3 regions of the Paenibacillus sp. NPDC057886 genome follow, and region 2 is predicted to be linked to each of the others. Evidence: predicted binding sites of a transcription regulator. Region 2 holds the regulator's gene; each other region holds the start of a gene.
The links. The regulator CtsR, encoded in region 2, represses protease genes until heat stress. The targets are predictions, from matches to a motif close to ATGGTCAATAAAGGTCAAACA.

Region 1 (10,567 bases), on a different contig from region 2:
GGGCCAAGGATCGCAACAACCGAACCACGGCTGATCTCTAAGGAGATATTATTGACTACTTCTTTATTGCCGTACCTTTTGCTTACCTGTTCCAGCTTTATAACGGGTGAGCTCATCTAAATCACGTCCTTGTTCTGTTCTATAAGATATTTCCATCTTATCGAACTGCCTGAGACGTGATTAGTAAGGATTGTCATAAAATTCAGATGACAATTGTCATCTTTTACGCATGGAACGAGTGGATATGCAATATCATGAGTTGAGGCTTCCTCCTCTATGGAGGAAGGTTGAAAGCCTGCGTTTTTAATAGAGACAATTGAGGTTGTATACGTATTCAAAAATAGCCTGTGATGTTGTTCACAATAGCGGGGAAGCTAATCACAGCAAAGGTCTTATCGTCTTGACCCAGGCGTATCCTTCAATTATAGTTGGTACGTAGGATTAAACTATTATAGATAGATAAAGGTGGCTTGTAGCATGTCTGAGAAAATCTACGTTGGGGTCGATCTCGGCGGAACAGCAATCAAGGTCGGTATATGTGATGAACACGGTCAGCTTATGCATACGTATGAAGGACCGACTGAAGTGGATAAGGGCGTTGACACGGTCATTGCCAACATCGAGAAGTATGTCCGTCATATCGTTGCCGAATCGCCATACAGCTGGGAACAGCTTGAAGGTGTGGGAGCGGGAGTGGCTGGGTTCACCAATGTACGCGAGGGAATTATCGTTCTTGCCCCTAACATTGGATTTCGGAATGTAGCCATTCGTTCGATTTTGGAAGAACGTCTGGGCAAGCCAGTCAAAATAGATAACGATGCAAACGTGGCTGCACTGGGTGAAGCTTGGGCAGGTGCCGGCAAGGGCGTGGACAACTGTGTATGCTATACGCTTGGTACAGGCGTTGGTGGCGGACTGATCCTGAATGGCAAGATCTATCAAGGTTTCTCCGGTATGGCTGGTGAGCTTGGTCATGTCAGCGTTGTTCCTGATCTGGAAGCGATTCAGTGCGGATGCGGCAAAATGGGATGCGTGGAAACTGTATCTTCAGCAACCGGAATTATTCGTATGGCCAAAGACGCTGTAGAGCGTGGAGACCATACATCGCTGGCACTCGTCGACAAGATTGCAGCCAAGGAAGTGTTTGATGCAGCCAAGGCGGGCGATGAAGTTGCGCTTCGTATCGTCAATCGTGCAGCGTTCTATCTGGGCAAATCGATGGCGGCTGTAGCAGCTGTGATTAACCCTGAGATGTTCATTATCGGTGGCGGTGTATCCAAAGCGGGTAATATTTTGTTTGATGAAGTACGCACTGTATTTGCGAAACTGACACCTGAACCGCTGCAAGAAGGGGTTAAAATTCTTGAAGCAACGCTTGGCAATAATGCAGGTATTGTTGGCGCGGCTGGTCTTCTCTTGCGTTCCTAGTAACCTCGTAACAGTATAATCCGACAGCAATATGATAAGGAGGGGACATTTATGCTTGAAGGTGAAGTTTCACCGGGCACAGGCGCCACGCTCATTATCATTACGGGCATGTCCGGAGCAGGCAAGACAATTGCAGTACAAAGCCTGGAGGATCTTGGTTTCTTCTGTGTGGATAATCTTCCGCCGGTATTGATTCCGAAATTTGCGGAGTTGATTGAACAATCGAACGGCAAAATTGGCAAGGTCGCACTGGTTATCGACCTTCGCGGTCGTGAGTTCTTTACGGCTTTGTCCGAGTCACTGAACTATATTAAAGATCATTTTACCATTCATTGTGAAATATTATTCCTGGACGCGACAGACTCTGTATTAGTCCAGCGCTATAAGGAGAGCAGGCGCAGACATCCACTGGCTCCTGAGGGCATGCCGCTGGACGGCATCCGGCTGGAGCGTAAAATGCTGGAGGAGCTCAAAAATTCCGCCACTCAGGTACTGAATACCAGTACGATGAAGCCTGCTCAACTGAAAGAGCGCATCATATCCCGCTTTTCTCATCTGGAAAGCCATATGCTGTCGGTAAATATTACGTCGTTTGGGTTCAAATACGGTATTCCGATCGATGCGGATCTGGTGTTTGACGTTCGTTTTTTGCCAAATCCGCATTATATTGAACATTTACGTCCGAATACGGGACAGAATAGTGATGTATACGAATATGTTATGAAATGGCCGGAAACGCAGGCGTTTCTGACCAAGCTGCTGGATATGCTGCATTTTCTGATTCCGCAATACCGGAAGGAAGGCAAAAGCCAGGTTATTATTGGAATCGGCTGTACCGGAGGCAAGCATCGTTCGGTAGCAATATCGGAATATTTGGGCAAAATGTTGGGAAGCAGCGAAACTGAGGCTGTCACCGTGAGCCATCGCGACGCCGACCGGGACCGTCATTGAAGAGGGTGAAGGGATGAAAGAAGCCGGACCACGAAGAGAACGTCCGAGAATTGTAGTCATGGGCGGCGGAACCGGATTATCCGTGATGCTGCGCGGTTTGAAGGAAAAGCCGCTGGACATCACGGCCATCGTGACGGTGGCGGATGACGGAGGAAGTTCGGGCATCCTGCGTAATGAGTTGCAAATGCCGCCTCCGGGCGACATTCGTAACGTACTCACAGCGCTGGCAGATGTAGAACCGTTGTTGTCGGATATGCTGAATTATCGCTTCAATACAGGCGCGGGGCTTGCAGGCCACAGCCTGGGTAACTTGATTTTGGCTGCAATGACGGATATATCGGGCGACTTCGTGACCGCTGTGCGGGAACTTAGCCGCGTGTTTGCCGTTCGGGGTGAGGTATTGCCCGCAGCCGGGCAGGCCGTTATACTGCATGCAGAGATGGAGGACGGCTCGATTGTTACGGGCGAGTCCAAGATCCCTGAAGCTGGCTTACGGATCAAACGCGTTTTCCTTGAACCGGATCACGTGGAGCCGTTGCCAGAGGCAGTTGAAGCCATTCGTCAGGCAGACGCCATCCTGATTGGGCCAGGTAGTCTCTACACGAGCATTCTGCCCAATCTGCTTGTTCCTAAGCTGGCTGAAGCTGTCGTTGAGGCTGACGCAGTGAAAATGTTTATTTGTAATGTGATGACACAGCCGGGAGAGACGGATAATTACACAGTGAGTGACCACCTCAAGGCGGTACATGAACATGTAGGACACCAAATTTTCGACTATGTCATTGTAAATAATGGTGATATTCCGCTGCAGGTGCAGAATAAGTATGCGGAAAAAGGAGCAAAACCGGTTGTGCTGGATATGAATGTGCTAAAGAGTGCCGGCTATCAAGTCGTTGCGGATACGTTGGTCCTATTCCGGACTTATCTGCGTCATGATGCCGACAAGCTGAGCCATCACATCTATCAACTTGTACAAAATTGGATGTTACGGAAGAGGTGAAGTCCCATGTCGTTTGCAGCACAGACCAAAAAAGAACTAACGATGATCGAAAGCGAACCGTGCTGCGAAAAGGCGGAACTTTCAGCCCTCATCCGTATGCTTGGTGCGGTGCAGTTATCGAATAAAAAAGTCATCTTGGATATTTCGACGGAGAATGCCGCCATTGCAAGACGGGCATACTCTCTGCTTAAAAAGCATTTTCAAGTGCATACGGAATTGCTTGTCCGCAAAAAAATGCGGCTGAAAAAGAACAATGTATATATTGTTCGGATTCCAACCATGGTACAGGAGATTTTAAAAGATCTGTACATTGTTTCCGAAGGATTTCTGTTCACTCCCGGGATCAGTGGAGAGCTGTTCAATAATAACTGCTGTAAACGTGCTTATCTTCGAGGAGCATTTATGGCAGGAGGCTCAGTTAACAATCCCGAAGGTTCATCCTACCACTTGGAGATTGCGTCCATGTATGAGGAGCACTGTCAGGCCCTGGTGGACCTAGCGAATGAATTTCATCTCAATGCCCGGTGTATAGAACGCAAAAAAGGATTCATCCTATACATTAAGGAAGGCGAGAAAATCATTGAGCTGCTCAGTATCATTGGTGCACATCAGGCCCTTTTCAAGTTCGAGGATGTGCGTATCATGCGAGATATGCGTAATTCCGTCAACCGAATCGTCAATTGTGAGACGGCGAACCTGAACAAAACGATTGGAGCAGCAGTCAGACAGATCGATAACATCAGATTGTTGCAAAAGGAAGTTGGTCTGGAGTCGTTACCCGAAAAGCTTCGTGAAGTGGCTGAAGTCAGACTCGCCCATCCGGATATCAACTTGAAGGAAGTAGGCGAACTGCTTAAGGGTACAGTCAGCAAGTCCGGAGTGAATCACCGGCTGCGCAAGATTGATGAGCTGGCAGAGAAGGTTCGTACCGAGCGTTAATGTTAAATTAAGGGTAAGGTAGTCTGCGGTGCTGATTTGGTTTTCGCCAAAGGTCAGTTTAAAGTCAGTCTATAAGGATCTTGAAGAGCTGCTCAGGTGTAATGAGGCGATGTAAAAAGGCTAAAATGGGTCATAATAATGACATCCCAATCACCCTGAGTTTTTTCTTCTAGTGTCCTGCTCTGGTTAATGGTATAATGTTATAAATATAATTGTGTATTTAATGTCCAGATTTCATAATAGGGGGTAAGTTTCCATGACAAAGCACCCGGTAGTTGTCCGTTTGAAAACGGGTCTCCATGCCAGACCTGCGGCACTGTTCGTTCAAGAAGCGAATAAGTACTCATCTGAAGTGTTCGTCGAGAAGGACGACAAAAAAGTAAATGCAAAAAGTATCATGGGGATCATGAGCCTTGCAATCAGTACTGGTACGGAAATCCAGATTAGTGCAGAAGGCGCGGACGCCGAACAGGCTGTAAACGCTTTAGTTAGTCTGGTAAGCAAGGAAGAGCTTGAGAACCAATAAGATATGATTTGAACCCAATGAAGAAGTCCCGAAAGGGGCTTTTTTGCGTTTTAAGACTGTCAAGTGCAACATTATGGAATTGAGCCCGTCTGTTAGGTATCAAATCGATTTGAGTTTGAGATGTTAAAACTTAAGGAGGCTAACGTAATGGGTAAATTGTGGATGAAACCGCTGGGCGCGGTGATGGTTGCAGGTACATTGCTTGTTGGAGGTACTGCGTGGGTTGCACCTAGTAATTATGCGTATGCTGCTGAGGTACAGGGCGTACAGCAAAACGTGATTAACGTTGTGGGTACAGGTGAGATTCAGGTGAAACCTGACATTGCTTATCTTTCCATTGGAGTGAACAGTACGGCAGATACCGCAGCCTCTGCTCAAAAAGCGAATGCGGCGAAAATTCAAAAGGTTAGCAATCTGCTGAAAAGTACGTGGAAAATCAGTGCGGACGATATTCAAACCAGCCAGTTCTACGTACAGCCTAACTACACATATAGTGAAAAAGATGGACAGAAGATCAAAGGGTACACAGCTCATCACACATTGACCGTAACTTACCGTGAGATGGACAAGATTGGTGAACTTCTGGATGCTGCATCCCAAGCTGGTGCCAACAATATTGAGAATGTGCGTTTTACGGTAGAAAAACCGGAGAACTTTGAAGCTCAAGTCATTGAGAAAGCTGTTGCCAATGCCGATGTAAAAGCTGGAGCTATTGCAAAAGCGGTTAAACGCCAACTGGGGGCTGTTCTTTCCGTGAGCCAAGGTGACGCTAACGTACCTGTGTTCTATGCAAGTGAGTCACTGATGTCCAAATCAGTAGCTGATTCTGCTGGTAGCACAGAAATTGAAACAGGACAGGTTAAAGTAAGCACAACGCTGAATATTACTTATGAAATGAAATAAGTGAAGTAAATAAAGGCTGGATGTCCGTTAAAGATATGCTTGAGTGGGCAAAAGGCAATAATGACAAAGACGTAGTCCGATGGACAGCGTCTTTTTTGTTATAAAGGCGGAATTTGATGAAGTTTGAAAGGAAGAGATGAAATATGACGGAATAAATTGCTGGTTATTGGTATCTTTATTGTCTATTTGTTCGTAACAAAACCTTCATTATAGGCATCTGGATCGAACAACATTGTAACTGGAGCTGTAAACCTTTCCGGAATTGGGTTAATTATAATAAAGAGGTGAGCGTATGAGGCATACGATCAAAATCAGGATACATACGCAATGACACTCAAATTTGAATTCGAGAGAGGAGTTATATATATGACATCATGGAAAAAATGGACAAGTGCACTACTGGCGGCAGGAATTATTGTGGGGAGCGGGGCTGTATGGCAGGATAGTTCTGTACAGGCAGCTTCAGTATCCACGAAAGTGACAACACCTACTGAGGTAACTCTGAAATCGGGAGGTAAAACGCTTACTCAAAAAGGACTCCTTCAAGGTGGCTCTACTTGGGTATCGCTTACCGCAGTGAAAGATGTTGCAGGTGGAAGCTTAAAATATGATGCAAAGGCTAAGGAGTACTCTTTAACTGCAGCTAATAATACGATGACAATCAGCCTGATCGATGGGTCACCGAGTGTTAGAATTAACAACTACTATCCACAGGTGGAAGCGAAGCTGATCAATGGACGATTGTATATTCCGTTTTCTGCAATGAGAGATTATTTGGGTGTTCAGGGCAACTGGGATGGCAAAGCCAAGACACTAACGCTGAGCAAAGTGAAGCAAAATAGCGTGACAGTCAAAGCGGCAACAGTAAAAGTCAGCATCAAGAACGCTGAAGTGGATATTCAATATCCTCAGGTGAGCGGACTGGCTAACGATAAAGCAGAAGCAGCTATCAACAAGGTGCTGAAAGATGAAGTCGATGCTTTTGTAGCAGATTTCAAAAAACAAACCAAGGAATTTGGCGACGCAGCAGCGAACCGTCCATATGCATTTGAGAGCTCTTATGTGGTGACGTACAACGAAAATGGTGTACTGGGGCTCATTACGCAAAGTTATCAGGACTATGCGGGCGCACATGGTATGACTTTCCGTACAGGTCACACCTTTGCTCTGGATTCCGGTAAGGAATTGAGTCTGGATGATGTGATTCAAAATAACAAAACCGTACGTGAGACAGTAAGCAAAAAAGTTGGAGATCAGCTTAAAGCTCGTGGTGGCTACCTTGAAGGCTATAAAGGCCTGAATAAAGATCAAGATTTCTATGTAACACCAACAGGTGTAGTTGTATTCTTCCAGTTGTATGAGTACACAGCTTATGCGGAAGGCTTCCCGGAATTCCCGTTCACGTATAAAGAGTTATTGCCTAAAGGCACAGCGCCATTTAGTGGCTTAACAGCAAACAAGTAAAGTATTAGAATTTCATTTCGTTGAAATGTTGGCTAATAGCGTGTGCTCAGTTCATTAGGTGCACGTTTAGTATTAGTATTGATTTTATTGCTAGCGTAACGCTATGGAAGTTAAGTGAATCCATTAAATATTTATTATGCACTCATATGTTATTTTCAAAAAAAGGACGCCCTCGTCATATTGACGAGAGCGTCCTTTTTTCATATGGCCAACTCAACTGGGCAATGCCATTTGAGTTGGCCATATGGTATATCCGTTTAATTGGCGATTCGCCTCGGCTTAGATGCCTTGGGAACCTACGTTTTCGATAACTTTATCGATGATACCGTAATCAGCAGCTTCAGCAGCACTCATAAAGTAGTCACGATCTGTATCTTTCTCGATACGCTCCAGCGGTTGGCCTGAGCGCTCAGCGATGATGCGGTTCAAGGTATCACGCATTTTCAGGATGCGACGGGCACGAATTTCGATGTCCGAAGCTTGACCTTGCGCACCACCAAGTGGTTGGTGAATCATAATTTCGCTGTTAGGCAATGCAAAACGTTTACCTTTGGCGCCTGCGTTCAACAGGAATGCACCCATGGAAGCCGCCATACCTACACAGATGGTAGATACATCCGGTTTGATGAATTGCATTGTATCGTAAATCGCCATACCGGCTGTAATGGATCCGCCTGGGCTATTGATGTATAAGTGAATGTCTTTCTCCGGATCTTCCGCAGCTAGGAACAACATCTGTGCCATGATGGCATTCGCCACAACGTCATTTACATCACTGCCAAGGAAGATGATACGATCCTTCAGCAATCTGGAATAGATGTCATAGGCGCGCTCACCGCGGTTGCTCTGTTCAACGACCATTGGAATATAACTCACGTGAAAAACCTCCTCGGAAATGTAAATGTTAAATTGGTGTTTATATATAAACTGTTACCGTATTACCCACATCATAAACAATTTCAAACAAAAAGTCAAAGAAAGTCAAACTAAGTTTGAAAAAAAAGAAACCTATTCGGTTTCATTGGTTAAAAGGGTTATGAGCTACTAATTAAGAATGGCGCGCCCGCCAAGAATCGAACTTGGATCTCAGGCTTCGGAGGCCTACGTCATATCCATTGGACCACGGGCGCACATTGATTATTGCTGCGAACATAATTGCTTAAAAGCAGTTTTGAAATAGAAGTTTCAAATATGTGACAGCAATAATGATTATAGCTCATGAGTAATTGAATTGCAAGCAGATGTTCGCCGTTTTGGTTTGGATTACCCTGAAGTTGATCATGATGAAGATAAGTGGATAAAGAACGCAAATAGGTAAATGCTAAAAGAGGTTTTGGACATGCCATATGAAAAACAATAGCGAGCAATATGTAGATGAAAATTCCACTTTGCTTCTATATATGGTATGGAACAGGTTGTTCTAGATCACGGGAGTTTGACATTGTGAAAATAGGCGCGTACAAACGCCTGAAACGTGTCGAATTAACGCTTCGAAACACTTGCATGTCGCGTCAGTTTTAGGTAGAATAGACGTGGGACTTAAAAAGTTAACCCGGGACGTTTTAGGGCCATGAAAGAGAGCTTGGAACGAGAAGCTTGCGGGAGTGGAAAGCATGCGAACGATTTTAGAAGTGCAAAAGCAGCTTCTGCCTGATCTCATGGATGTCTTGAAGAAGAGGTATACGATTCTGCGCCAGATCATGTTATCGGATGTGATCGGACGAAGAACGTTAGCAAATTCCATGCAGATGACCGAGCGGGTTCTGAGGGCTGAGACCGATTTGTTAAAGGCTCAGGGACTTATTGAAATTGACAGTGCAGGAATGAAGATCAGTGAGGCAGGGCATGAATTGCTGCAGCAGTTGGAACCCGTCGCCAAAGAGTTGTTTGGATTATCCGAACTGGAAGAACGCATCAAGCAAGCCTACGGTCTGCAAAAGGTAGTTGTGGTTCCTGGTGATTCGGACATTTCTCCATTTGCCAAACGGGAACTGGGCAGAGCCGGAGCGAAGGCTCTGGGTAATATTATGAGTGATAACGATGTTGTCGCCGTTACTGGGGGTTCAACAACGGCTGAAGTCGCAGAGCAACTGACTCCGCCAACATCGCTGAAAGGTGTCTGGTTTGTACCGGCACGCGGTGGGCTGGGAGAAAGCCTCGAAATCCAGGCCAATACGATTGCATCCACGATGGCAAAACGGGTAGGAGCCCAATACAAACTCCTGCATGTACCGGATTTGCTTAGTGATCATGCCTACGAATCACTAATCCAGGACCCGAGTGTTCAGGAGATTCTGCAGCTGATCCGAAAATCGCGGATCGTCATTCATGGAATCGGTGATGCCGTAGAGATGGCACGGCGTCGCAAACTTGCGACAGAGATCATAGATGAACTTCAGGAGCAAGGGGCCGTATCTGAATCCTTCGGTTATTACTTTAATGATCAGGGTGAGGTGGTACATACCATGCTTACGCTGGGCATGCGACTCCAGGATATTGAACGAACCGATGTCGTAATTGGGATTGCAGGTGGCAAAAGCAAGGCTGCTGCCATACATTCTGTCCTGCGATTTGGTCAGGAAGATATTCTGATTATTGATGAGGCTGCTGCTGAAGTCATCGTCGCTGAAATGGAATAAGGGTTTTATTTTGCACCACAACTATTGTTGTCTTGACGGACTTCACCGTCTGTCTTGAATATATAAGCTTCATAAAAAATCAATCAAAACTTGGGAGGAACTTACTCATGATTAAAGTAGGTATTAACGGTTTTGGACGTATTGGTCGTTTGGCATTCCGCCGTATTCAAAATGTAGAGGGCATTGAAGTTGTAGCAATCAACGACTTGACTGATGCTAAAATGCTAGCTCATTTGCTCAAATATGATACAACTCAAGGTCGCTTCGATGGCGATGTTGAAGTACACGATGGCTTCTTCAAAGTGAACGGCAAAGAAGTTAAAGTTTTGGCTAACCGTAACCCAGAAGAACTTCCTTGGGGCGACCTGGGCGTAGATATCGTTCTGGAATGTACTGGTTTCTTCACAACTAAAGAAGCAGCTGAGAAACACTTGAAAGGTGGAGCTAAGAAAGTTGTTATCTCCGCACCAGCTACTGGCGACATGAAAACCATCGTTTACAACGTAAACCATGAAATCCTCGACGGGACTGAAACTGTAATCTCCGGCGCATCTTGCACAACAAACTGCCTGGCACCTATGGCAAAAACATTGCAAGACAAATTCGGAATCGTTCAAGGTTTGATGACTACAATTCACGCTTACACTGGCGACCAAAACACATTGGATGCTCCACACCCTAAAGGTGATTTCCGTCGTGCTCGCGCAGCAGCTGAAA
Region 2 (10,567 bases):
GATTGATGTACTGTCCAAAACGGGACAAGCCGGAGCCTCTGTCAACCGTGCCGTGTCCAAGGCCATTACCGAATGCGGCTGCATTGAGCTGCACGCCACCAAGCAGAAATATGCCCCGGAGAGCGATATTGCTCAATCCAAAGGGCTGCTGGAAACGCATGTGGAAGGTGAATTGTGCGAGAATTGTAAAGAGGTGATCAGCTCTGAACTGGGGCGGAACCTGTTTTATATGTCGGCTCTCTGCAATCTGCTGGACATCAACATGGAAGAGGTCGTAAATCACGAGTCACAGAAATGTTCGACGTTAGGGATGTTCAATTTGTCGTAAACAATACGTATTTCGTTGTAAATGGTTAAGATACCGTATAGATTTGAAAAACAAAAAGAAGCACGTATTCTCCTGTTCAGGAGCGTACGTGCTTTTTTGTATTGGTTAGAAACAAGGAACACGGACCAACCGATTTACACAATACTGGATTGCCTAGCGATCCGAAGGACGGGAAGACTTCTCTTCTTTACGCTTTTTGGCTCGGTTACGTGAGGCTGCCGTCCGCATATTATGCTTCATCCCATATAGAGCGTATAACACAAGTGGAATAAAGATCAATTTGGATAATTGTTCTGGAAACATGACGGCTACCACTACCGCGAAGACGATAACCCAAGGTGCAATCCAGATCGCTTTACGCGGCAGACCAACCTTTTTGAAGTTGGGATATTTCAACGAACTTACCATCAGATACGATAACAGCAACGTGGCAATCATCATACTCACGGGACCGATATCCTTGTTAAACAGGGACAGTGTAGCCAGTACCCCTCCGGCTGCTGGAATCGGCAAGCCTGTAAAGTATCCGGGGATACCGGGGCGTACGTTAAACCGGGCAAGCCGGATGGCCCCACAAATTGGAAAGCTTGCGGTTGCGATCCAGGCGAGAACCGGAGTCGCATCCTGAAACGAGACCATGAATATAATCAGGGCCGGAGCTGCACCGAATGAAACCATGTCAGACAAAGAATCCAGCTCTTTACCAAACTCACTCTGGGCATTAAGTGCACGTGCCACACGGCCATCCAGGCCATCCAGTAACATCGCAATAATGACCAAAATGGCAGCCAAACTATAATTCCCATCAATTGCAAGCAGGATTGCCATCATTCCAAGAAACAGATTACCCAAGGTAAAGAGATTCGGAATGAATCTGGTTAACATCGTTGTTTCACCTCATTATTTTCAAGCCGTTATAGGCAAACCCTTACATTTGTCTGTCAATAAACATCTGCTCCTGCAAACGCTTGAGACCTTCCTTAATGGTTCGGGCGCGCACTTCTCCAATCCCATCCACTTCGTCCAACTCTTCAATTGTAGCCATAATGACATGAGGCAATTGTTCGAATTGATCCACCAGGTTATGGATAATGACATTCGGCAGGCGGGGTATCTTATTTAATACCCGATATCCGCGAGGTGCAACCGAATCTTCGGACGTAGCCGCTGACGAAGGGTATCCCAGCAGACGTACAATATGATGTGCATCCAGCAATTCATCGTCCGACAATCTTTTCAGACCAACGATAATCTCACGGATTTTGTCATCACTGTCATCACGGGCATAGTCCTTATACAGCAACCAGGCTTCCTCTTCTGTTGTACCGACGAGCTCCTCCATCTGCATGGAGATCAGCCGTCCCTCGTTGCCGAGTTCATGAATGTAACGTTTAATTTCCGTTTTGATACGCATAACCATTTCCGTACGCTGAATGACATTGACCACCTCAGGAATCGTCACCAGTTCCTCGAACTCGGAGGCACTCAGATTCGTAAGGGACTGTGTCAATACAGCTTTGTATTTCTCCAAGGTTTGAATCGCTTGATTCGCCTTGGTCAAAATAACCCCGATTTCTTTGAGGGAATACCGTAGTGTTCCTTGATATAAGGTGATAATATTCCGGCGCTGCGATATAGATACGACTAATTTACCAGTTTGTTTAGCGACACGCTCAGCCGTCCGGTGACGGATTCCCGTCTCAGATGATGAGATGGATGAGTCAGGAATGAGCTGAGTGTTGGCGTATAGAATACGTTTTAAATCCTCGCTAAGGATAATGGCACCGTCCATCTTGGCGAGTTCATACAGATAGTTCGGGGAGAAATCACAGTTAATTGAGAATCCTCCATCCACCACTTCCATTACTTCAGGGCTGTATCCTACAACCAGCAGTGCACCCGTCTTGGCGCGCAGCACGTTCTCCAGACCTTCGCGGAAAGGTGTACCTGGTGCGATCAGCCTTAACAATTCGTTCATATTATCCAGTTGGCTCGAATCTTTCATCTTGTTATGCCCCCTAATCTAAAGCAACCGCTAGTGCATCTGCCACGGTATTCACACCGATCAGTTGTATCCCGCGAGGATGTTTCCAGCCCTTTAAGCTTTTTTCTGGTAAAATGACACGCTTGAAGCCCAATTTTTGGGCTTCTTTTACACGTTGTTCAGCCCTTGAAACGGCCCGAACCTCACCCGTCAAACCGATTTCCCCAAAGATGACGTCATCTGGCTTGGTTGGTACATCTCTCAAGCTGGATGCGATACTTACAGCAACCGCCAAATCTACTGCCGGCTCATCTAATCTCACACCACCAGCTACGTTCAGATAAGCATCCTGTGTTTGCAAGAACATGCCCATCCGTTTCTCCAGTACCGCAATAATCAAGTTTAATCGATGGAGATCTACCCCTGTTGCCATACGCCGCGGAGAAGGAAAATGTGTGGTTGAAATCAATGCCTGCAATTCCACAAGCAGAGGACGTGTGCCCTCCATGCTGGCAACTACGGTAGAACCAGCCACACCCAGTGGACGTTCTGACAAAAAGAGCTCAGAAGGGTTGCCTACTTCACGAAGTCCATCTTCGCCCATTTCAAAAATGCCGATCTCATTGGTCGAACCAAAACGGTTCTTGACCGCACGTAAAAGGCGATACGTATGATGCCGCTCTCCTTCAAAATAAAGAACACAGTCCACCATATGTTCCAACATACGTGGACCGGCAATGGCGCCTTCTTTCGTAACATGCCCCACAAGCACGGTTGCAATGCCTCGGCCTTTGGCGATCCGCATGAACCGTGACGTACATTCCCTTACCTGAGCTACACTGCCGGGTGCACTGGTGACTTCTGGCAGATATACGGTCTGAATGGAGTCGATGACTAGAAAATGCGGCTGGATCTGCTCCACCGCTTCCTCGACCCGCTCCATATTGGTCTCACATAGTACATATAACTCAGGAGACAGCGCACCCAGACGGTCAGCCCGCAATTTCGTTTGCTTAACTGATTCCTCACCTGAGACATATAACACGCGCAAACCTGAATGTGTCAATGCATGAGATGTTTGCAACATCAACGTTGATTTTCCTATTCCGGGGTCTCCGCCCACCAGAACGAGAGATCCTGGAACAATTCCGCCGCCCAAAACCCGGTTCAGCTCTTCAATTCCAGTCTGTACACGCGGTTCCTGACCGCTATCTATATCTATGATGGGAAGTGGCTTATCTTTACTCTCAAAGAGAGGGGAATTTCTCCCTTGTGTTTTGACCACCGTTTCGGTTTCTTCCACCATTGAATTCCAAGACTGACAACCCGGGCATTTGCCGTACCATTTGGGGGCTTCATAGCCGCATTCCGTACACTGAAACTTGGTTTTAACTTTGGCCACTTCAGCACTCCTAGGATTTATTTTATAACAGCATTTTGCATTTTTCGACGAATTTTGCCTGAACTCCCTGACGTGCAGGGTTAATAAAAGTTTACCATTGTTTGAGATTTTTCGTAAAGGATTATCGCAAACTTTACACATGTTCGTAGCCAGTTCAAAGTTTGTTTTCTGATAAACAAACAGCATTGGACTCTAACTGGCACAAAAAAAACACAAAAATCCTTCCCGACAAAAGCCAGGAAGGATTTTTGTTTTATACATCAGACTCAGTAGCACACATGAAGTGTTGTCACTTATTTGGTTTCGATTTCCTCAGTGGAAGGAACAACAACGTCTTTTTTCGTTACAGACAATGCTCCGTTCTCTTCGTCAATGAGCAACGAATCACCTTTAGTCACGTTCCCCGTGAGCAACTCTTCAGACAATTTGTCTTCGATATGCTTCTGGATCGCCCGACGAAGCGGACGAGCACCATAGGCTGGATCGAAGCCTGCTTTGGCCAGGAATGCCTTGGCATTGTCGGTGAGCTCGAAGTCGACCTCATACTCACGCAGCCGTTTGCGAAGCTCTTCGCTCATCAGCGTAACAATTTCAGCGATGTGTTTCTCTTCGAGAGAGTGGAACACGATAATTTCATCAATCCGGTTAAGGAACTCAGGACGGAAGCTTTTCTTCAGCTCATCCATCACTTTACCCTTCATGTTATCGTAATCCGCACCTGCATCCACTACTGCCGTAAAGCCCAGTGTAGAGTTACGTTTGATCGCTTCTGCACCAACATTGGATGTCAAAATGATCAACGTATTCCGGAAGTCCACGACGCGACCTTTGGAGTCAGTCAGACGACCATCCTCAAGCACTTGCAGCAAGATGTTGAATACTTCCGGATGTGCTTTCTCGATTTCATCGAGCAGGACGACGGAGTAAGGTTTGCGGCGAACTTTCTCTGTCAGCTGTCCACCTTCTTCATAGCCCACATATCCCGGAGGCGCTCCGACGAGTCTTGAAGTGGAATGCTTTTCGCCATACTCGGACATATCAATCCGGATGACTGCATTTTCATCTCCGAACATGGCTTCTGCAAGAGCACGAGCCAGCTCGGTTTTACCTACCCCTGTAGGACCCAGGAAGATAAATGAACCCATCGGACGTTTCGGATCTTTCAATCCGGCACGAGCACGACGAACTGCACGACTGACGGACTTCACAGCCTCATCCTGACCGATGACACGTTCATGCAGAATTGATTCCAGATTCATCAAGCGTTGTGTCTCTTCTTCTTTCAGCTGATTCACCGGAATACCAGTCCAGCTGGCTACTACTTGTGCGATATCCTCAGGAGTTACCTCGGAATCGGTGCGGCCTTGTTTTTCTTTCCATTGGTTCTTCGTTACATCCAGCTCTTCACGGATTTTTTGTTCCGTGTCACGTAGAGCTGCTGCTTTCTCGAACTCCTGGCTTTGAACCGCTGCGTCTTTTTCCTTCCGGATATCCTCGAGACGGCTCTCCAGTTGTTTGAGGTTAGGTGGGATCGTGTAAGAGTTCAGTCTTACTTTGGAACCCGCCTCATCAATCAGGTCAATCGCTTTGTCCGGCAGGAAACGGTCTGTAATGTACCGGTCAGACAGTTTAACCGCCTGCACAATCGCTTCATCCGTAATTTTCACCCGGTGATGCGCTTCGTAACGGTCACGCAAGCCGTGTAAAATCTGAATTGCTTCTTCTGGAGAAGGCTGATCCACCGTAATCGGTTGGAAACGACGCTCTAGCGCAGCATCCTTCTCGATATATTTGCGATATTCATCCAACGTTGTAGCACCGATGCACTGCAATTCTCCACGGGCCAAAGCCGGTTTCAAAATGTTCGAAGCATCAATTGCACCTTCCGCTCCGCCTGCACCAATCAAGGTGTGCAATTCGTCGATGAACAGGACAATGTTACCCGCTTGACGAATTTCATCCATAATTTTTTTCAGACGATCTTCGAATTCACCGCGATATTTTGTACCTGCAACAACAGAACCCATATCCAATGTCATGACACGTTTGTCACGCAAAGTCTCCGGAATTTCGTTGGCGATGATTTTTTGCGCAAGTCCTTCAGCGATGGCTGTTTTACCTACACCTGGCTCACCGATCAGTACTGGGTTGTTCTTGGTACGACGGCTCAGCACCTGAATAACACGTTCAATTTCTTTACTACGTCCAATCACGGGGTCCAGGTTGTTCTCCTTGGCATACGCCGTAAGATCACGTGCCAGACTGTCCAGTGTTGGTGTGCTGACATTGGAAGGCGTACCATTATGACTGGATACAGCTTCACTGCTGCCAAGCAGTTGCAGCACTTGTTGACGTGCCTTGTTCAAACTAATACCCAGGTTGTTCAGCACACGTGCCGCAACCCCTTCGCCTTCACGAATCAATCCAAGCAGGATATGCTCTGTGCCTACATAGGTATGGCCCAATTTGCGAGCTTCATCCATAGACAATTCAATCACTTTTTTCGCACGAGGCGTATATGCAATGTTCGTAGGTTGCTCTTGGCCACGGCCAATTAGCGTCTCTACTTCATCTTGAATTTTTTCCAATCCGAGTCCCAGGCCGATCAGCGCTTTGGCTGCGATGCCTTCGCCTTCACGAATGAGGCCGAGCAAAATGTGCTCTGTACCGATGTTATTATGACCAAGACGGACAGCTTCTTCCTGCGCCAATGCGAGCACCTTTTGGGCCCGTTCCGTAAATCTTCCAAACATCATATCTCCTGCACCTCCATGGTTTTGGATAAAACGGGGGCTGTTGAAAGGATCCCACCGTATTCTTCATATCATCTTTGTTTGCAGCCATGCTGCGAATAAAATCATTCAGCATTCATTTATAGAAATGCTCTATTATATAAAAGCCGCAGATGCGGCGTGAAACCTTTATAAACAACTCTTGAACAACCTAGGATTGATTGGCTGCACTGATCGTATCACGGATCAACTGAGCCCGATATATGTCACGCTCATCTGTCCGCATGTCTTCTCCAAATGTTTTCTGCAAGAAGCCTGGCTGCGTCATCACATTCAACTCGTTCATCACGGTTATGGACAAGCCGTCCAACAAGCCGAGATCTACACCAAGTCGAACATCAGACAGACGCTGTGCAGCTTCCTTCGAATCGACGATAGCTGCATGGGACAGAATGCCGTAAGAACGCATAACCCTGTCGGTAATCCGCAGTCTAGAGTCGGTAATTAACCGTTCTCTGGCGGTACGCTCATGCCCAATCATCTGTAACACAACACTATGCAGGTTATCGATGACTTCTTGCTCCGTCTGCCCCAGTGTGATCTGGTTCGAGATCTGGAACAGGTTACCCATCGCCTCACTGCCTTCACCGTAAATTCCCCGTACAGTCAGTCCAACTTGGGAGACTGCGGTTAGAATGCGGCCGATTTGCTGTGTCATCACCAGAGCGGGTAGATGCATCATGACAGATGCTCTTACACCTGTACCTACATTCGTAGGACAGCTGGTTAAATATCCTCTGCGGTCATCAAAAGCATAATCCACATGCGCTTCAAAAGCATCATCTATGGCGGAAGCTTTCTCCCAGGCTTCTTTCACCTGGAACCCCGGATAGAGGCACTGGATACGAAGATGATCCTCTTCATTAATCATAATACTGACAGATTCATCCTCACTGAGAATAACAGCACCATTTCTGGATTCGTTCGCAAGACTGGGACTGATCAAATGCTTCTCCACCAGCACCCGTTTGTCAAGGTCATCGATATCAATCAGATCCAAGGTATGAAAATCTCCAAAGGCATGAACGTCATCGTATTGAAGTACTTCGCTCAGCTTATTCAGCACTTCTTCCGATTGCTCATTGGAAGCCAGCATCGGAAACGGATAATGCTGCAGGTTGCGTGCGATCCGGACCCGGCTGCTAATGACGATTTCGGAATCAGCCGCATCACTACGCATCCAGTCGCTGAGCGCCTTCTCTGTAAAACGCAGATTAGGCATTACGCATCCCTCCTACTCATCACAAACTTTACTCCTGAGCTATTTCTTTTTCAAGTTCCCTGATCTGATCACGAATTTGAGCGGCTTCTTCAAACTCCTCTTGCGTTATGCTCTCCTGAAGATCCCGTTTCAGATCAGCAATCTGTCTTTTGACCTTGATGCGCCCACCAGCTCGTGCAGGCACTTTACCCACGTGAGAAGTGCTACCATGAACCCGTTTGAATAGCGGGTCCAAACGACTGTCAAAATATTTATAACAAGAACTACAGCCAAAGCGGCCGATTTTGCTAAACTGCGAATAGGTCATGCCGCATTCTTCACAACGAAGGGATTGCGCAGGTGTTGCTCCCGCACTGCCATTCTTGCCTGAGGGTTCAAAATCAAGCAACCCGGACAGTAAGTTATGAATGGAAAATCCGTTGGATGTTCCGGGAATCATTTCCCCTTTTTCACGAGCACATGACTCACAAATATGGAATTCCGTCTTCTCTCCGTTCACGATCTTTGTGAAATGGAGTGTTGCCGGACGTTTGTTGCATTCTTGGCACAGCACAATGATGTACCCCCTTGATCCCGATAGTTTTCATTTACCGAGCAAAGATATTAACATCGCCTTTAACATTCTGGCACGAATTTGATCCCGGTAAGGAAGTTTGACCAATATAATCTCTCTCGATACAGCTGCCCGCATCAACCCGGCTTCCCTTTTGCTTAAGAAACGTGCTTCTTCCAGTTGGTAGATCAGACCTTCGGCAGCTGTCTGCCCGATCTCATCTCCAATACTATGGTGCAAATGGTTATGCAGAGCCGAGTGAGCCGGCAATTCAATCCGCTGTATGCGAACATAACCGCCGCCGCCACGTTTACTCTCTACAAGGTAACCTTTTTCGAGTGTAAATCGGGTGCTGATGACATAATTGATCTGGGAAGGCACACATGAAAATTGATCAGCCAGATCATTACGTTGAATTTCGACCAATCCTTCGGGACTTTCATGCAAAATACTCTTCAGATATTGTTCGATAATATCAGAGATATTACGCATCCACTCATCCTCCACTGTCTGAAACGTTAAGTCAATAAGGACCCACACGCCCCTACAGAGTACACCTTCTCAACCCATTTAACCAATCAAGGAAACAGCGAAACTGATCTTCAACGGTCTTTAGCAGGAGAGCGAAGGACGCTCGAAGGTCCTTTAATATTGCTTTTATCCGCTGATGTGTCCTACCTTCAAAATGGCTCCCACCACCGGATTGCAGAAAGAAAGCTACGTAAGTATTTAACCTTTAGTTGACTTTGACTTTCTTTGACTTTATATACATTATAGCATATTTTGTGGTTTTGCCAAGAGGGAGCACTATTCATTTTTTACGATTTTACACGAAATATTCGGCTGACACAAAAAAACCTCTCCAAAATAGCTGGAGAAGTCCATTTGTTTCACACTAGCATCGTAATGCTATACAAGTTAAGTCTATGAAATTGATCCTAGAATACTCGTTACTCTATGAGGTTCAGAAAAAATCAAGTAAATACGTTTCCCGTTCAGGAATCGCTTGCTCCAAAGCCTTAATCGCTCCATTCGGACATTCAATTCTACCTATTTGAGCCATCTCTGCGGGCCTACGATACCCCATCAGCATTGCGGTGAGCGCCTGAATGTCTACTTTAACAGTCTGATCTTTAGCTGCCGGCTCAGATGTTTTCCATATCGAAGCTGTACCATTCATCGCCACATTCAACTGCCATACCCCTTCATTCCATGGTGCATGGGCATCCTCTACCTGGAGATTAATCTGTACTGGTGAGTCTTGGCTAGCAAAAGGATACTGTGAAATAAATTGTTCTACACTCACAATACGTGCCATAAAGAAAGGTACAATTTCCTGCTGAATCCGCGGATTGTCCAATTGAAATGCAAGCATATCACTAGCTGGTGCCTGTAAAGTGACTTCCTCAATCATGGAATCATGGTTGGCAATAAAGGTCCACAAACCTTGTCTTGCCTCTTCATTCAGATAAATGATCTCTTTAATGGTAAACTTTCTTTCCTTAACCTCATATAAAACATAGCCTTGTGCTTTACCGGCTTCATCATAATATACAGCCTTCTGGCTGGCTCCATTAGTGAGAACTGCATTCTCCCATCTCGCATCATCCCGGATCAAGGTTCCGTTATAGCGCTCAGCGTAGGCACCGTATACTTCCTTGAATATGCTGAGGCCCGGATCACCGCGCCGAATCGTTCCAGGCGTTGCCTTTTTCGCAGGCAGATGAGCTGTAGGCACTTTATAGCGTTTGAACTCAACATACGTCTCCCATCCATATTTCCGATAAAATGCAAAAGAAAACGGATGCAAAAACGATATACTTTGTTTATTACGGTTCATTTCCTCCAACGCATGCTTCAACAGACCAGCTACCCAGCCTTTGCGTCTATATTCTGGCCATGTGGCTACTCCCGCAATACCGCCCATCTCGAAAGATCTCCCATGAATATAGGTTTGAAAAGGAATAATATGAAGTTTGGCACCCAATTGTCCCTCCTCAAATACACCCCATATATCCTGTGAATCAAATTGACTCCGTCGCTTCTCCGTTTGTTCTTCACTCATTATCACTTGAAAAGCATACTCGGAGAGTGCCATAGCTGGTTCAAAATCATCTACGGTTAATTTCTGAATTTCCATGTCGTCCTGCACCCCGTTCTCTAAGTTATGATATCTTTCAAAATCATGGCCTGATACGTGATGTATGTATCCATTTATGAGTGTGTCAGAGGAGCGGGACAAAGTCAAACAAGAGATGCGCGGGCATCTCTCAGGGATTAACTTTT
Region 3 (10,567 bases), on a different contig from region 2:
GTCATCGCTGTCTCATGGTCAATCGGACGCCCCTGGATGGCTGATGTAATGGCTGTCGCCATGGCGATCCCGGCAGACGGGCCATCAATTGGCGTTCCACCTGGGAAGTTAACGTGTAAATCATAGTCGTTAGGACGAATGCCCATGGCCTTTAATACGGTTAACACATTTTCAACCGAGCCTTTAGCCATGCTTTTTCGCCGGAGTGTGCGCGAACCGCCTCCAATCTCTTCTTCATCCACAACTCCCGTGATGTTGATTTGTCCCTGATCTCGAAGAGCTGGAACAGCGGATACTTCAATCTCCAGAATGGTGCCCATATTCGGTCCATATACGGCCAAGCCATTCACAAAACCGATCTGCGGCCGCAAAGGCACCTTGCGATCTGGCCGGGGCTGAATCTGGCTGCTGCCAGCGACCCATTCCACATCCGACGCCTGCAGCGTTTCACGTTTTTCGGTCAAGGCCAGCCCAGCAGCGAGCTGAATGATATTGACCGCTTCACGGCCATTGGTTGCATACCGCTTGACCACATCCACTGCTTCTGGACATGGACTGAATCCGATTTTCTGAACGGCATCTTCCGCAATTTGCCCAATCTCTTCGGGCAGCAATGGACGGAAATAGACCTCCATGCACCGCGAGCGCAAGGCCGGAGGCAGTTCATGGGACGAACGAGTTGTCGCTCCGACAAGACGAAAATCGGCTGGCAGACCATTTTGAAAAATATCGTGGATATAAGCAGGAGTATGCGTGTCTTCCGAGTTATAGTACGCACTTTCCAAAAAGACCTTGCGGTCCTCCAATACTTTCAGCAGTTTATTCATCTGAATAGAATGCAGTTCACCGATCTCATCAATAAAAAGCATCCCCCCATGCGCTTTTGTAACGGCACCGGGTTTGGGCTGAGGAATGCCTGCTACGCCCATCGCTCCTGCTCCCTGATAGATCGGATCATGCACTGAACCAATCAAGGGGTCAGCAATACCCCGTTCATCAAAACGCGCCGTCGTGGCGTCGAGTTCCGTGAATTTGGCATCGGCCTTGAAGGGAGATGACGGATTCTTTTTGGCTTCTTCCAAAACCACCCTTGCAGCAGCTGTTTTCCCGACTCCTGGAGGTCCATAAATAATGACATGTTGTGGATTAGCACTGCATAGTGCGGCTTTAAGGGCGCGGAGTCCGTCTTTTTGCCCTACTATGTCATTAATGGTTGCCGGACGTGTCTTCTCTGCTAGGGGCTTGGTGAGTGAAATGGAGCGCAACTTCCGCAACTTCTCCAGTTCCTTGCGGGATTCACGCTCCACCGCACTGCGATTCGTTTTCTGGCCACGAAGCAAATTCCAGAAATACAAACCGATCACCACACCAAAAAATAATTGAATCATCATTATGACCATACCAAATTCCATGTCTCAACATCCTCCTGTTCTATCCCTATTCTCATATGAGATCATGCTAATACTTGGTAGTATAGCCTTTTCACCGAGACGTAAACGGGTGATCAGGAAATTGTGTGTTTGACAACAAAAAACAGCCCGTCATTGCTGACAGACTGTTGCAAAACGATATATAAATCAATCAGTGCGAGCGGCCAGGAATAACTCCTGTCGTTTCATAGGACTCCACGATTTTGTCGATCTCTTTTTTCAATTCCTCAACCATGATTTCTTCCGGCACTTTACGGATCATTTTACCATGACGGAATAACAAGCCTTCTCCGCGTGCACCGGCAATACCGATATCCGCTTCCTTCGCTTCACCCGGACCGTTAACGGCACAACCCAACACCGATACTTTGATCGGCACCTTGAGCTTGGAGATATACTCTTCCACTTCATTTGCAATGGAGAACAGATCGATATCCAAACGGCCACAGGTCGGGCAGGAAATCAACGTAGCTGCATTCGAAATCAATCCAAAGGTTTTGAGCAGGTCACGAGCAACCTTGATTTCTTCGACCGGGTCCGCACTAAGCGATATCCTCATCGTCGAACCAATGCCCATCGATAACAAGGCACCCATGCCGGCAGAACTTTTAATTGTACCGGAGAATAACGTACCCGCCTCGGTAATCCCCAGGTGCAAAGGATACTTAATGATTTGAGCTGCTTTGGTATAGGCTTCAATCGCCATCGGTACATCCGATGCTTTGAGAGACACGATAATATCGTGGAAATCCAATTCTTCCAAAATACCAATGTGATAAAGTGCACTTTCTACCATAGCATCAGCTGTTGGATAACCGTATTTTTCGAGCAAATGGTTTTCCAGAGAACCTGCGTTTACCCCGATCCGAATCGGAATACCTTTATCTTTACAAGCTTTGACGACTTCCTCTACTTTGGCACGTTTACCGATATTGCCGGGATTAATCCGTACTTTATCAATGCCGTTCTCAATCGCAAGGAGTGCCAGTTTATAATTAAAATGGATATCCGCTACAAGCGGAATATGAATCCGTTTTTTGATTTCCTTGATAGCTGCGGCAGCTTCTTCATTATTTACCGTTACACGCACCACTTGGCATCCGGCTTCTTCCAGTCGCAAAATCTCCGCAACTGTCGCTTCAACGTCTGCCGTTTTGGTTGTACACATACTCTGAATAATGACTTCGTTGCTGCCACCAATCGTTAAGTTTCCCACTTTTACGGGTCGTGTATCCTGTCTTAAAAACATGAGTGATTTCTCTCCCCACAACGTCAAAGCTCCACCCTGACAGAGACATGAATTCGCCTTCTGCCAGGAGTGGAGAACTGACAAGTCTATATTTCAGTGTTGAAACGGAATATTCACCTTTAGTTAGGCACTTTCTTCCTGCTTGTCGTCCTTGGATTGGCTCAGTTCAGGCACGACTCTCTTCTCAACGACCTCTTCGGTAATGACACAGTTCGTAACATCATCACGGGAAGGCACTTCGTACATGATCTCAAGCATAATGCCCTCGATAATTGCGCGCAGTCCACGTGCACCTGTGTTACGTTTGATGGCTTCTTTCGCAATCGCAAGCAATGCTCCTGGTTCGAACACCAGATTCACATTATCCAGCTCAAGCAGTTTTTGGTACTGTTTCGTAAGCGCATTTTTGGGCTCGGAAAGAATCCGTACCAGTGTGTCCTCGTCCAGTGGCTCCAAAGTGGAGATGACTGGCAAACGGCCTACAAACTCCGGAATCAGACCAAATTTCAGCAAATCTTCCGGCAATACCATACCCAGATATTCACCTGGTTTAAGATCTTTTTGTTCCGCAACGGTGTTAAAGCCGATGACTTTTTTACCGATCCGGCGTTTGATCATTTGCTCGAGACCATCGAAGGCACCGCCGCAAATGAACAAGATGTTGGTGGTATCAATCTGGATGAATTCCTGATGAGGGTGCTTACGACCACCTTGTGGTGGTACAGAAGCTACAGTTCCTTCCAGAATTTTCAGGAGCGCCTGTTGAACACCTTCACCCGATACATCACGTGTAATGGATGGGTTCTCGGATTTACGCGCTACTTTATCAATTTCATCGATATAAATAATGCCGCGCTCTGCTTTTTCCACATCATAATCAGCAGCTTGAATCAGCTTGAGCAGAATGTTCTCTACATCCTCGCCGACATAACCTGCTTCCGTCAATGAAGTTGCATCAGCAATAGCAAAAGGAACATTAAGGATTTTAGCCATCGTTTGCGCAAGCAACGTTTTACCAGAACCCGTAGGTCCTAACAGCAAAATGTTACTTTTTTGCAATTCAACGTCCTCAATCTTGCTTTGTGTGTTGATCCGTTTGTAGTGGTTATAAACCGCTACAGACAAAGACTTCTTCGCCTGATCCTGTCCAATGACGTACTGGTCAAGAATGTCGCGGATTTCTTTCGGTTTTGGAATATCTTTGAGGTCCAGTTCTTCGTCATGACCGAGCTCTTCCTCTACGATTTCAGTGCACAGTTCGATACATTCATCACAAATGTAAACGCCTGGTCCAGCGACCAGCTTGCGCACCTGTTCCTGAGATTTACCGCAAAAAGAGCATTTCAATTGCCCTTTCTCATCGTTAAATTTAAACATGAAACCACCCCTTTAGGAATTGATCGGTCTGCTGAGCACCTGGTCAATAATGCCGTACGTTTTGGCTTCTTCAGCACTCATGAAAAAGTCACGGTCTGTGTCCCGCTCGATTTTCTCAAGGGGTTGACCTGTACGATCGACGTATATTTGATTCAGTTTCTGACGTGTTTTAATAATCCATTCTGCGTGAATTTTGATATCCGCAGCCTGTCCTTGAACGCCGCCAAGCGGCTGATGAATCATCACTTCGCTGTTAGTCAGCGCATATCGTTTGCCAGGAGCACCGGCTGTCAGCAATAACGAGCCCATGCTTGCTGCCATACCTACGCAAATGGTCGATACATCCGGCTTGATATATTGCATCGTATCGTATATACCCATCCCTGCGGTGACAGAACCACCAGGTGAATTAATGTACAAGCTGATATCCTTCTCAGGATCGTCGGCTGCCAAAAACAAAAGCTGCGCTATGACAAGATTGGCTACATCGTCATCAATCGCACTGGTTAAAAAGATAATGCGATCCTTCAGCAAACGCGAATATATATCGTAAGACCGCTCGCCTCGATTGGTTTGTTCAACAACCATTGGCACCAGACTCATGAGACCAACCTCTTTTCTACATGTAATTAGACATAGGCTACCTGTAAAGCAAACCCAAATTCATTCTAACACGTTCCTGTGACAATGTCATTTTTCACAAGTGGTGTCAAGACGGAGTGAGTTTACTTTTTTGCCTGATCATATTTAACCATGTTTTCTATGTATGTGCAAATCGGAGCAATCCTATGCCGTTTCACCTTTTTTTATTTGCAGGAGAACCATAGGACGTTGAATATGCATAACCCATGCCGCAAAAAAATCCCATCCATATTATTACTGAATCCTCTATAAAATGGATGCCATAATTTAAAAATAAGGCACGCAATGATTCACGTGCCTTATCGTTTATTCAGCTGTTCATTACATAACAGCTTGTTTTATTTTTCGTCAGCTTCTGCAGCAACTTCTTCAGCTGGAGCTTCAACAGCTTCAACGACTTTGCTGTTCTCAACGAGAACATCGATCGTTTTACGCAGTTTCACTTCATCACGAAGGCTGTCCAGGGAACCATTACCCTCGAGAATGCCACGAATCTCTTCAGCAGGACGCTTGTAAGACTCAGCCATTTTTTCGAGTTCTTGGTTAACTTCTTCGTCAGACACTTCGATGTTTTCCGCTTTACCAACTGCTTCAAGAACCAAGTTGTTGCGAACACGTTTGGAAGCATCTTCCTGCATTTGTCCTCTCAGGTCAGCTTGTGTTTGACCGGAGAAGCTCAGGAACATTTCCAGGTTCATACCTTGGTTGCGCAGACGGTTGTCGAAATCACGCATCATGTTTTGTACTTCGCTGTCCACCATTGCAGAAGGAATGTCCACTTCAGCATTTTCAGCCACTTTTTCTACAACAGCATTTTCTTGAGCTGCTTTGGCTTCATCTGCTTTACGGGATTCCAATTGCGTTTTCAGGTCAGCTTTGTACTCTTCAAGCGTCTCGAATTCACTAACATCTTTAGCAAACTCGTCATCCAGTTCAGGAAGTTGTTTACGTTTGAGTTCATGTACTTTCACTTTGAATACCGCTTTTTTGCCAGCCAGTTCAGCTGCATGGTAGCTCTCTGGGAAAGTTACTTCAACGTCTTTGAAGTCGCCAGTGGAAAGACCCACAACCTGCTCTTCAAATCCTGGGATGAACGTGTTGGAACCAAGTTCCAGGGAATAACGCTCAGCTTGTCCGCCTTCGAACGGTACACCATCAACAGAACCGTCAAAGTCGATTACAGCAACATCGCCGTTTTGTGCAGAACCTTCGTCGATAACAACGAGTTCAGCGTGACGTTGTTGAAGACGCTCGAGCTCTTCAGTCACTTCTACATCCGTTACTTCATGTTTGGCTACAGCAACTTCAACGCCTTTGTAGTCACCCAGTGTAACTTCAGGTTTAACGGTTACTTTCGCTTTGAACTTGAATACTTGTCCTTTAGCGAATTGTTCCACATCTACATCAGGGCGATCAACCGGGAAGATATCCGTTTGGTCGATTGCTTCTGTGTAAGCTTCAGGAAGCAAAATGTCAATTGCTTCTTGATATAGGCTTTCTACACCGAAACGAGCTTCAAAGATCGAACGTGGAACTTTACCTTTACGGAATCCAGGTACGTTTGCTTGTTTAACTACTTTATTAAAAGCTTTGTCGAGTGCTGCAGTTACACGATCTGCACCCACTTCAACCTCAAGAACCCCAAGGTTCTTCTCTATCTTTTCCCAAGTTGCTTTCATTGTATACTTTCCCCTCCAAAATTCGCATGTTCACGTAGGCAATCACGTACAAAATAACCATTTTAGTATAAACAAGATTAGATTCTTTTTCAAGGGGAATCCCTTGATACGGTTTGAGGAAAACGTTTCCGGGTCCTATTGACCATCCAAACCAGCAGAAACAAACTGCTTCATTGATCGATATGCTTGCTCCAGACGAAAGCGCATCGCCCCTGTCACAGCATACATTGAGCGAGTATCTTCCTCGTCATGCGAACCGCCCAGACTGTCTGCAACGGTCATATGTAGAGCAGCTCCCCATATATCTGTCATGGAATCATTTTCTTCAAGCATGGACATGTAATCACGGGTTCCGTACACGGCCATGACATATTGAATCCACAGTTCTTGTGCAAAATAAAAGAGCGTAGGTTCATGAACCTCCGTCTGATCTGCCACTCTTTCAAGAATCTGAACAATCTGAATCGGGAAATCCTCAGGTCTAAGCGGAACGGTATCAATCTCCACTTCAACCGGCTCTTCCCCACGAGTAAACGCAATAATGCCTTGAACACCTCGGCGACGTAATGTCTGAAGCACACGGAACTGAAGCAAAGGATGCAGTGTCTTGTCTTTGAGCCAACCGGTAAGCGAATCATCAATTTCTGGCCGATCGAGATACGCAAGCTGCTCCAGCGCCAGCATCGTTTGTTCAGATAAAGGTTCTTCCATCACGGTACGAAGCAGTTTATCCGCATAGCCGTCATCCTGCTCAAGCTTGGAACGGGCATGTTGGCGTGCCATGTCCTCTTCACTGATTTCCTCTTCTTCACGCTCTTCACGAATCTCGGGTAAATCTTCCCCATAATGAGGGAATGCAGCTTCAAGCCATTCGAGCAAGGCTCGCCATTCGTCGTAATGTCGTTCTTCCTGCCCTTGGCATTGAAGCAAAAAGCGAAGCAGGTCCATCGCTTCACCATATCGTTCATTTTCTAGCATAACCGTCAATTGAATCTGGTAATAGTCCAGCGTCTTAGGAAACAGCACGATATTGTTACTGTGCTCGGTTTCCGGGGTCGTGGATTCCTTAATAGGAGCACCTCCTCTGTATCCTGAATCTCCAGTCGCAATCAACCATAAATAGATGTATATTAAACGAAAGTCGATCTATTTTTTGAGTTCTTCTGATATTCTAACATAACCTTAATCATAATGAAAAAAACGTTACCGCCGCCAAATATCATATACGGAAAATAGTTTAAAATAAAATGTTTGATATTCATCATTATTTATGATAAAATCAATTTTGCTTGAAAAATTTCATGTCTCAGTAGCTCAGCTGGATAGAGCAACGCCCTTCTAAGGCGTCGGTCGGGGGTTCGAATCCCTCCTGGGACGTATTAAAGAAAAGCTTCCTTCGGGAAGTTTTTTTGCGTTCTAGGGATGAGAACCCCAATGGTTCGTCGGAGCCTAAGCTTCGGGAGCACAACTTCGCAGTCTCGACTGCAAGGAGAGTATCCCTCCTGGGACGTATTAAAAAAAGCTTCCTTCGGGAAGCTTTTTCTGCGTTCTGGGGATGATTGGATACGTTCATTATCTGATGTTGACACGGGATGTTATGCTTGTTTGTGTATATGTATGTATCAATGTATACATATTAGACAAATAAACCATAGGAGATTTACCATGCCATCATCTTTACATCAAAACTCACCTGACCGCTCTACAGTCGATAATTCATCGTCAGCATCCATGAAACTTGGACTCTTGCTGGCAGGCATTATCGTTATCGCAGCGACAATGCGTTCACCTATTACGGCAACAGGTCCAATTGTGGAACTGATCCGTACAGATACAGGAATAAGTCATACAATGGCAGGCTTGCTTACCTCTCTTCCTTTGCTTGCCTTTGCGGCAATCTCTCCGTTCGCCCCACAACTGGCGCGAAGATTCGGACTGGAAACCGCTCTGTTAACTGCCATAATTCTCGTGACCATAGGTGTAGGCCTCCGGTTTATGCCCTCTGTTTCCGTTCTCTTCGCAGGAACAGCGATTCTCGGATGTGGCATTGCCCTGAGCAACGTATTGCTGCCTAGTCTGATCAAGCGGGATTTCCCATTGCGAGTGGGACTCGTTACCGGCCTCTATTCCGTGTCCATGAATATATGGGGCGCTATTGCCTCAGGAATCAGCGTTCCCGCGGCAGGCTTAACCTCCATGGGATGGCACGTTTCACTGGGCATGTGGGCTATACTGTCCATTCTGGCCCTGATTCTGTGGCTGCCTCACGTCCGTTCTGGACGTCGCGGCGAAGTTTACGTGGCTTCGAGAACGGAAGCGAAGTCGGTTCGTCTTATTACATCTTCCTTAGCCTGGCATGTCACATTGTTCATGGGACTGCAATCTTTAATTTTTTACACTACAATTACCTGGCTGCCCGAGGTTCTATCTGATCAGGGTTTTAGTTCCTCTTCAGCGGGCTGGATGTTATCCTTGATGCAAATGGTTAGTGTTCCGGTAACGTTCATCGTCCCCATTCTAGCTGGACGAATGAAAGATCAACGTGTGCTGACAGCAATCACAGGCTCATGTCTGATTCTGGGATACGCATTCCTTTTAAGTGGTATTTCCTCTCTCGTAACCGTCGGTGTTGCTTTGGCTGGCGTTGGAGCTGGGGCTTCGTTCGGACTTGTAACCATGTTTTTTGTACTGCGTACGTCCGATGCAAGACAGGCTGCGGGACTTTCAGGTATGGCTCAATCCTTTGGGTACATGCTGGCGGCCATCGGACCTTTGCTGTTCGGCGTGCTACATGATTGGACAAAAGGATGGACCCTTCCATTGCTGGTACAGGTTCTCCTTGCCATTGTACTACTGATCGCAGGTATAACAGCCAGCAAGAATCGAGTGATCGGTTAGATTAATTTACGCTCCCCTTATGAGGTGTGACAGGCTAATAAACCTGTCCCTGTAAGGGGAGCGTTTTATTATTCACGGACTTTCATGCGAACTATATTCAATTTACAACTAACAGGACCACGGTTGCGCTATTCCATTCCCGCAGCAGAAAAAAACAAAATAAAACGGCCTCCATCCCGCGAAATCAGGATGAAGACCGCTTATGCGAAAAACAATTCCTTCAATAAATTAGTGCCGAAGAGCTTATTTCACCTTTACCGTGATCTTGTCCGTGCTGGTCACACCAGCTGCGTTGAGTAACTCCGCCCGGTACGTATACGTGCCTGAAGTGCGTCCAGACAGCGAAGTTACAGCGCTTTGCGCATTAGGCGTAACCGCATGAAGTGCTTGGGTGTCGATCAACTTATCATTTTCGTAGAGGCGGTACTCGGTGGCATTGGTTCCCCACCACAAGTTCATAGTAACCTTATAATTGCCGTCTCCATCCCAGTTATCCTGAGAGAGAACTGCTTTGCCTGGCGATGCATTGGTAACCCGGACAGTCAGCGTCTGACTCCGCGTGGTGCCCTTGTCGTTAATTAGCTCAGCCACGTACGTATAAGTGCCGTTAGTTTTACCTGTAATCTTCGTTTGAGCAAACTGTGCCAGAGGCGCATTGTAGGTCAACTTCTGCGTATCAATCAAAACCCCGTCTTCATATAGTTTGTAGCTGGTGGCGTTCTCGCCCCACCACAAGTTCATGGAAACAGTATATGATCCTTCAATCAGGCCATTAACACCCCCGTTATTGTGAGACAACACAGGCGTTCCAGGCGCTTTGACAGCTGGAGTTTCCGGCTCGGTCTCCGTGGATTTCAAACTTAGTGCCGTAGTAACCTTACCAGAAAGCCCCTGTTGGTCTTTTACCGTAAGTTCAACGACATATTCGCCTGCTTGGATGGCCTCCAAAGGAAGACTGAAACTGCCATCCGATTGTATTCCAAAGGCACCCTCTTTATAAATGGAACCATCCGCTTTTTTCACGATGTATGTTGCTTCCAAGGAAGCCGCCGCATCAAACTCAATGTTCCAACCGTCTCTGACCGCAGGGGCGACACGGAAGTACAAATCATCTACGCTACCATTAATGACGGCAGATTCATCTTGCTTGAATTCCAGTTTTTCTGGCGCTGTGACAACCGGAGCTGCTTTTTTCACCAAAAATGGAGAGGTATCTTCTTTATACGTTTTGCCATCAACACCGAGTGTAGTGATATCAACCGTATAAAGACCATCCGGAATTACAGTTACCT

Region 1: a site for CtsR is predicted at 8,179-8,199, ahead of clpP (ATP-dependent Clp endopeptidase proteolytic subunit ClpP). Genes of this name have one in related genera too.
Region 3: a site for CtsR is predicted at 4,849-4,869, ahead of clpP (ATP-dependent Clp endopeptidase proteolytic subunit ClpP). Genes of this name have one in related genera too.

Annotation. Positions count from the first base shown of each region.
Region 1 is NZ_JBHVMZ010000013.1:115,908-126,474, reverse strand. It holds gene ACFVQB_RS31380 (ABC transporter ATP-binding protein) at 1-116, opposite strand, end outside; gene ACFVQB_RS31375 (ROK family glucokinase) at 478-1,428, shown strand; gene rapZ (RNase adapter RapZ) at 1,480-2,379, shown strand; gene ACFVQB_RS31365 (gluconeogenesis factor YvcK family protein) at 2,393-3,379, shown strand; gene whiA (DNA-binding protein WhiA) at 3,386-4,318, shown strand; gene ACFVQB_RS31355 (HPr family phosphocarrier protein) at 4,575-4,844, shown strand; gene ACFVQB_RS31350 (SIMPL domain-containing protein) at 4,992-5,747, shown strand; gene ACFVQB_RS31345 (stalk domain-containing protein) at 6,114-7,211, shown strand; gene clpP (ATP-dependent Clp endopeptidase proteolytic subunit ClpP) at 7,491-8,087, opposite strand; tRNA gene ACFVQB_RS31335 (tRNA-Arg) at 8,267-8,341, opposite strand; gene ACFVQB_RS31330 (sugar-binding transcriptional regulator) at 8,825-9,850, shown strand; gene gap (type I glyceraldehyde-3-phosphate dehydrogenase) at 9,958-10,567, shown strand, end outside.
Region 2 is NZ_JBHVMZ010000018.1:142-10,708, reverse strand. It holds gene ACFVQB_RS33350 (nucleoside triphosphate pyrophosphohydrolase family protein) at 1-328, shown strand, start outside; gene pssA (CDP-diacylglycerol--serine O-phosphatidyltransferase) at 482-1,213, opposite strand; gene disA (DNA integrity scanning diadenylate cyclase DisA) at 1,257-2,333, opposite strand; gene radA (DNA repair protein RadA) at 2,347-3,714, opposite strand; gene clpC (ATP-dependent protease ATP-binding subunit ClpC) at 4,008-6,470, opposite strand; gene mcsB (protein-arginine kinase McsB) at 6,658-7,728, opposite strand; gene mcsA (protein-arginine kinase activator protein McsA) at 7,757-8,281, opposite strand; gene ACFVQB_RS33315 (CtsR family transcriptional regulator) at 8,312-8,773, opposite strand; gene ACFVQB_RS33310 (GNAT family N-acetyltransferase) at 9,246-10,421, opposite strand.
Region 3 is NZ_JBHVMZ010000008.1:44,036-54,602, forward strand. It holds gene lonB (ATP-dependent protease LonB) at 1-1,412, opposite strand, end outside; gene ispG (flavodoxin-dependent (E)-4-hydroxy-3-methylbut-2-enyl-diphosphate synthase) at 1,582-2,679, opposite strand; gene clpX (ATP-dependent protease ATP-binding subunit ClpX) at 2,803-4,056, opposite strand; gene clpP (ATP-dependent Clp endopeptidase proteolytic subunit ClpP) at 4,069-4,659, opposite strand; gene tig (trigger factor) at 5,037-6,377, opposite strand; gene ACFVQB_RS24955 (hypothetical protein) at 6,513-7,355, opposite strand; tRNA gene ACFVQB_RS24960 (tRNA-Arg) at 7,681-7,754, shown strand; gene ACFVQB_RS24965 (CynX/NimT family MFS transporter) at 8,043-9,275, shown strand; gene ACFVQB_RS24970 (S8 family serine peptidase) at 9,519-10,567, opposite strand, start outside.